Regions from separate parts of the Ensifer sp. 4252 genome, predicted to be linked through region 1. Evidence: predicted binding sites of a transcription regulator. Region 1 holds the regulator's gene; the other holds the start of a gene.
The links. Region 1 encodes LexA, which represses DNA repair genes until DNA is damaged. Its sites were predicted from a motif close to TGTTCNNNNTGTGTTCNG; they were not measured.
Positions count from the first base shown of each region.

Region 2: the regulator LexA is predicted to act here: its motif matches at 1,317-1,334, upstream of ABIE33_RS33675 (ImuA family protein).

Region 1 covers NZ_JBNDIU010000018.1:60,522-64,071, reverse strand. Annotated here, with positions in the region: gene ABIE33_RS26290 (hypothetical protein) at 141-287, opposite strand; gene ABIE33_RS26285 (hypothetical protein) at 943-1,275, shown strand; gene lexA (transcriptional repressor LexA) at 1,665-2,384, opposite strand; gene ABIE33_RS26275 (hypothetical protein) at 2,565-2,804, shown strand; gene ABIE33_RS26270 (hypothetical protein) at 2,861-3,148, opposite strand.
Region 2 covers NZ_JBNDIU010000037.1:15,273-18,822, forward strand. Annotated here, with positions in the region: gene ABIE33_RS33670 (Y-family DNA polymerase) at 1-584, opposite strand, end outside; gene ABIE33_RS33675 (ImuA family protein) at 499-1,257, opposite strand; gene ABIE33_RS33680 (SOS response-associated peptidase) at 1,549-2,322, shown strand; gene xth (exodeoxyribonuclease III) at 2,337-3,107, opposite strand; gene ABIE33_RS33690 (Ku protein) at 3,353-3,550, shown strand, end outside.

The sequences.
Region 1 (3,550 bases):
GTGCGGAGAAAAAGTCTACGGCCGTTCGCATCCATCCGCGCGAGGAGCGAACATAGGGACGTCGAACGTCCAGCAGCATTCGCCCCCAGCCGCAAATTCGCGGCTGATAAACCGCCTGTTGAGAGTATTCCAGATCGCGCTCAATTCTCCTGAACGGAAACGCCGTCCTGGCCAATCTTGATCTCGACACCGGCCGGTTTTGTTTCCTCGCGGTAGGCATAGGCGCCGAGACCAATGACGGCCACGGCGAGCACGGCAATGATCAGATAAAGCCCATTACGGTTCATTCAGCAGTTCCTCTCATGGGTATGAAATGGGTAACTAGGTCCGTACCCAAGAAAGACAACGGTGCGACCGCAGGTTGACGGGGTTGGAGGCGAGCGCTGATCCGAAGGCGGTTGAAATACGGGCCATCGGTGGCGTACAGCGGCCGTGTGCTCGTTGCGAGCGTCAATGACGATGTGAGCGCGTTGCCTGTAAATGGGGCGGGCGAGGGCGTGCTTTAGCCCCTCGTGCGGTGAAGGCAACAAGTCCGCCAGCGCCTGCGCAGGGCCGACTGGCGAAAGTGGTTCTCCATCGATAGCGGTCCGATTGTTGCAAGTGAAACGGTGGGCGTGCCGGGACACGCTGCGGCACGCAGGTGGCGGCAAGAAGCGGCGGGTCAATGCGGCGCGTCCAACACGCGCAACGAGGCTATCCACATTGCCGCCAACCACTGTTTTCAAAGCGCAATTCGGCCGGGCTACCCTTGCCGGCCAGTTTCTGAACGTTCGCAGTCGCCAACGACATGGCCTTGCGAGGACGCGCCCCGAAATGGTGATCCGGTCGCTATTGTCAGTGCTGAAAATATTGTCTCTAGACGGTACTGGGAATGAATATCCCGACAGCGCGACCCGTATAGGTAGTATCAAACAAAGCCGACAATGGAGGAAAAGACATAAAATGAAATGTAAGATCGCCCTGACTGCTCTTGCCATTCTTGCCGCAACGACGGCCACCGCCAGCGCTGAGGATCTCGTCTTTCAGCTGAAGAACAAGACGAACGTCGTTTTGACGAACTTCTACACGTCGCCGGTCGGTGTTGATCAGTGGGAGGACGACGTCTTCGGGCGGCAGGTGCTCAATCCGGGCGAAAGCATGGAAATTACCATCGCCGACGGACGCGATGTCTGCAAATACGACATGCGCTTTGAATTCGAAGAAGGTTCCGGTCTCGACACGACTGAAGACACGCAGGATCTCTGCGAGTTGGGCGAGTACTCGATACACGAGTAAAATCTGTCGAGCCTGGAAAACGCTCGATCTGACGATCTCCGTCTCGCTACCTTGTGGTGGCGAGACGTTGAAGCAAGAAGACGGCTGACCGGCACGATGGCGGCTAGAGTGAGACGGGCCTAGAGCGCTTCATCTTTAAACAGAAGCATTCTGCCGGAAGGAATTTCGGCCAGGACCAAGGCGGCTGGCGAAGAGCGCAGCAGAGGCTGCGGTCAAGACGGCCGCCGCCGGTAATGGCCGAAATTCATCCGGCCCTTCGGGTTGACTGAAAACGGCCGCCCACTGTGTCGGATGGCTTGCCCGATGGATCCGCATCGCTCTGCGCCATCCTTCGTGTGGAACGGCCGTTTTGAGCCAACAGAATCGCTTCCGTTTAAAGATAAAGCGCTCTAGTGGTAGCGGCGGATCAAGCCGACGAGCTTGCCCTGTATCTTGACGCGATCGGGGCCGAAGATACGCGTCTCATAGGCCGGATTGGCCGCCTCGAGGGCAATCGACGCGCCCTTGCGCCGGAAGCGCTTCAAGGTCGCTTCCTCGTCATCGACAAGGGCCACGATGATATCGCCGGGATTGGCTGTGGTGGCATTGCGGATGATCACCGTGTCGCCATCGAAGATGCCGGCTTCGATCATCGAATCACCCTTCACTTCAAGGGCGTAGTGCTCGCCGCTGCCGATCATATCGAGCGGCACGGTAATGTCGTGGGTGTTGTTCTGTATCGCCGAGATCGGCACACCGGCGGCAATGCGCCCCATAACCGGGACCGACACGGAGCTGTTGTCGGCAACCGGCGTCGTTTTCGCAGCGGCGGGGGCAGGGGCGGGAGGTTTGCCAAGGCTTCCCTCGATGACACTTGGGGAAAACCCGCGACGGGGCTGGGCGCTTGCCGCATAGGCTTCCGGCAGCTTGATGACTTCGAGCGCCCGGGCGCGGTTGGGAAGACGGCGAATGAAGCCGCGTTCCTCGAGTGCTGTAATCAGCCGGTGAATACCCGACTTCGATGCCAGGTCGAGTGCGTCCTTCATCTCATCGAAGGACGGCGGTACACCGGACTCCTTCATTCGTTCATGGATGAAAAGAAGCAATTCCTGTTGCTTGCGGGTCAGCATGGCAAGTCGCTCCAGAGGCGTGAAACAAATCAAGAACAGACACTATCTGTTCCATATGTGTTCCGCAAGTGCCTAAAATTCCGTGAATGTTGGTTCAATCGAGTGCATAGCGGCGATCTCGTCGCTGTACGTGCCGCACGAGGCTGTTATGCCTCCTTCCGTTTATGGAATGAGGGTCTAATGACGAAGCTGATTCGAATTTTTCTGACGATCGTTGTCGCCGCGACCGCGGTGCTTGGATTCCGCTGGTATCAATATGTGGACAATAAACAAAGCCCGTTCGATGAGGTCGGAATCGCGTTGAATGCGGCGATGCCCGGGCCGCTCAATCAATGGGGTTGTGACCGGCTGAAGCTTACGTTTGGCAACGGGCTGCCGCCGCATGGTTGCGCCGCTGGCGATGGAACCCAGTGGAAATAGCCTGCCGTCACGGGATCGGCAGAAGTCGATCGGCGATCAGGTGAAGGACGCGTGAATCAGGCCGGCCGTGTGGCGGAGCAGGCGTCCTCGAACTCCTTGACGGTTTCCGCCGAGTTGTCCTCGGGCAGTACCGCGTCGGCCGCGTCGGTCGCGACCGGCGTGTCGCCTTGGTAGACGAAGGACTGGATATAGTAGGCGATCGCCCCTTTCCAAACGTTCCGTCCGTCGATCTGTTGACAGGGTACAGCCATTTCGAAATCGGCTTGCAGGTCGTCGACCGTGGCAGCGCTGAGGGCGATGTTCGGCGATGCGATAATCGAGGCGATAAGCAAGGCTGCAAGCACGGTGAACGTCCACTAGATCAGAGGTGGCGGCGATAGTTTGGTTAACGATGTGAACCGTGCTTTCGTTCCGAAGTCCAGCAAGCATGCCGGGCACTGTGGCGTGTTCAACAGTTCTTTGCGAGAGGCGAAGACTGCTGCTCAAGCTGTGGCAGGGAAGGCACAAAGATTTGCATGAACAGGGCGTTCTCGATCTTCCGACGTCTACTACATGCAGCGTGTCGACGGCCGATCAGGCTTGGCAGCAGAAATGGAAACGCTTGGCGAGCGCCGCCGCCCGCAACGATCTTTGCAAATCCGGAGGCAGGCGACGTTCAAGCGTGCTGGCATCTATTCTTGGTCAGGGGGCCAGTCGCCAGGGTGTGCGGAGACGTGCGCACCTCGTCCGACTGGCCGAGGACAAAA
Region 2 (3,550 bases), on a different contig from region 1:
GTGCGCAGGCTTGCAACGACGTCAGGGCTGAGCCGGAGCGAAGAAATCGGCAGCCTCTCGACAAAGCGGACGGTCTCACCGGGCGTAACAAGGACGGTGTCCCGTTTGCCTACCCGCGCCAGCGCGTGGGCGGCTCCCCAGCTGTCGGCGATCGCCACTCTGGCGGTCAGTCCCCTGCCATGGAACCGATTGACGATGCCCGACAGCATCAGCTCTTCGCCGCCCTGCAGATGGTCGGCGCCTTCGGTATCCATGACGATGCCGTCGGGCGCATCCATCGCGACAACAGGGGAATATTGGGTGAGCGCCCAAAGCGCGATGCGTTCGAGTGCCGCCGCATCGCCAACCGGATCGGCATCCACGAACTGCAGCTTGCCTATGATGGCCTGGGCCTGGGCGGCCGGCATACCAACATGAAGACCGGCTTGCCGGGCCTTGCGATCAAGCGCGGTAATCCAGCGCTGCGAACCGCTTTTGGCGATCATGACCAGCGGCAGGTCAGCCGAAAGCCGTCCCTCGCCGTCCGCCCGCCTGATCCTCTCGATCGCCAGATCCGGGAGATAGATGGATACGACCCGTGGCATCGCACGCTCCTACGATAAATTCTGCGCACTCCCCCGCTTTCACCCGCATCAATTCCAGGAGCCATCGCGGCCGCCCGACGCCTGGAACCGGAAGATCCTCCGACGGCATCACGCTGACCCGCCACCTTGTGGCCGATGCGGTCGGCTGGCCAAAGTCGGAGGCCTCGGTCTGACGGCGCCATCGCCTAACGACCAATCCCATCGTGCCTGTCTTTTCTGCCGCAAGCTGAAGCCGTCGCGACGTGGTCATGGGAAGCCGAACGATCTCTCCGACCACAGCTCCCAGACCGCCATAGGAAAGCCCCTCCTCCATACTGGCGAGCACATCTTCCTCCCTGTCGGCCTCGGCAAAAATGAGCCGCTCGGCAGAAAGCCCGGCTTGCGCCAATGCCGGAAAGAAGAGGTCCGGACGCGTCAGACACCACAGGATCGGCCCCTTCGTGCGAGCCGCAATTCCGGCCACGCAAAGAGCAGCCGCCGCGCCATCGACAGTTCCAGCTCCACCTCCGGCAAATTCGTGAAGGGCGCCATAGGACAGCCCCCCTCCCGGCAACGCGCCGTCGATCTCGGGCACGCCAAAGGCAAGACAAGCCGCCTTCCTGGCCGCACTGCCTTCGAGGGCGGCAATGCGGTCGCGCAGATCCGAAATCACCCTGTGGCGGGCAGCAGTCATCGTTCGCGTTCCCTCAAAGGTCGCGTTGAAGGGTCGACATCATGTCGTTCAAATGCAGATGTTCCCTATCTGTTCCCATCTCCCGACAGTGTCAAGCAACCGAAAATAGGAATATTATCCCTCAGTTTTAGGGGGTCGAAAGATTCGCGTTAGGAATCATAGACCTAGATATTTTGAGCCGGCCTGAGCTTGTTGAAAAATCTTGGGAGGAGCAGCGGCTCGACATGCGATTGGCAGCCAGCCGCGGGATCGGTTACGATTGCGCCGAAGTCACGGGGAGCAGTCGCAACAATGTGCAATCTCTACCGCATGGAAGACAAGGATTGGGTCAACAAGTGGGCTCAGGACGCCGAGAGCTTTATCAACCTGATGCCCGCCTACCAGATGAACCCGGACCAGAGGGGTCCGATCGTGCGCAAAACGACGGACGGAAGAAAACAGCTGGTGCACGCGCGCTGGGGCCTGCCTTCCCCGCTGTTCGCCCTGAAGAAGGAGGCGGAAAAAAAGGCCGACAAACTGCGGGCCAAGGGAAAGGAAGTCGATTTCGACACCTTGCTTCGCGAACAGCTGGATGGCGGAACGACGAATGTCCGTAACCTGAACTTTCCCCATTGGAAACGCTGGTACGGCGTCGAGCATCGCTGCCTCGTGCCCGTGACCAGCTTTGCCGAGCCGGACCCCGCCGCCAAGGAAGAAGGCGGAAGGACCCCGAACGCCTGGTTTGCGCGCGACGAAAGCAAGCCGCTGATGTTCTTTGCGGGGCTTCAAGTCCCTCAGTGGACAAGCGTGCGCAAGGTGAGGGATGGCCTGACCACCGACGACCTCTACGGCTTCCTGACGACGGATGCCAATGGCCTGGTAAAGCCCATCCATGAAAAGGCGATGCCTGTCTTGCTTCTGACCCAAGAGGAGACTGATTTGTGGCTGCGCGCACCATGGGAGGAGGCTAAGGCGCTTGCCCGCCCGCTACCCGACGACGCGCTAGTCGTCATTTCGCGCGAACCCTACGGCTCAACGATCGTGACGGCCGCCGGTGAGCCGATCGCCCAGTTGAACATTCTCTAGCCACGGCGAACCGCCTAAATCAACTCGATCCATACTGGCGCGTGATCGCTGGTGTGATCCCAGCTTCTGACCGACTTGTCGACCTTTGCCCGCCTCAAATCGGCAGCAAGTGCCGGGCTCAACAGAAAATGATCAATGCGCAGACCGGCATCGCGGGCAAAGGCATTTCGGAAATACTTCCAGAATGTGTAGATCCGCTCGTTGGGATGGAGGTGTCTGACCGCATCTGTCCAGCCCTGATCAAGCAGGCCGGCATAGGCTGATTTGACTTCCGGCCTGAAGAGCGCATCGTCGCGCCAGCGCTCGGGTTTGTAGACGTCGAGATCGGTCGGCATGACATTGAAATCGCCTACAAGGGCAGCCGGGACCTCGAGATCGATCAGCTCTGCTGCATAATCGTGAAGTCGCTCGAACCATCGCAGCTTGTAGTCGAACCTGGGGCCCGGGGCAGGATTGCCGTTTGGCAGATACAGGCACCCGATAACAATACCGTCGACAGCCGCTTCGATGTAGCGACTATGGCTGTCGTCGGGATCGCCGGGAAGTCCGCGCCGCGTCTCTATCGGATCCTCGCCACGGGCGAGAATCGCCACGCCATTCCAGGACTTTTGCCCGTGCCAGATCGCGCCATAACCGGCCTTCTCGATTTCACGGCGCGGAAACCTGTTATCGGGTGCTTTCAGTTCCTGCAGACATACGACGTCCGGCCCGGCCTCTTCCAGCCACCGCAGCAAAACGTCGAGGCGACTGTTGATGCCGTTGACATTGTACGTGGCAAGTTTCACCGGGTTTGATCCATGCTTTTTGCCGCCCACGACGCCACGGCTAATTGATCGTCTGATCTTCGGCATTGACGCTGGTAAAACGCGCTCAATCGACAAAAGATGCATTGAATCAGGGCGCTAGGTCGAATGTGAAGACAGGCGGGGCAAATCCGTCCAGATTCATGGAAAAAGGTTTCGCACCCACGGGGAACGAATTGCTGCCTCATCGGTTGAATCGGGTTGGTTGCGTCAGGAGAATTGGCTTTATGGCTTCCCCCAGAGCGAATTGGAAAGGCTTCATCAAATTCGGAGAGGTTGCCTGCGCCGTGGCCCTCTACACGGCAGCATCGTCATCCGAACGGATCGCCTTCAACACTCTTAATCGCAAAACGGGAAACCGGGTCAGGCGCGAGTTCGTCGATAGCGAGACAGGCGATCCGGTCGACCGCGACGACGAGGTCAAG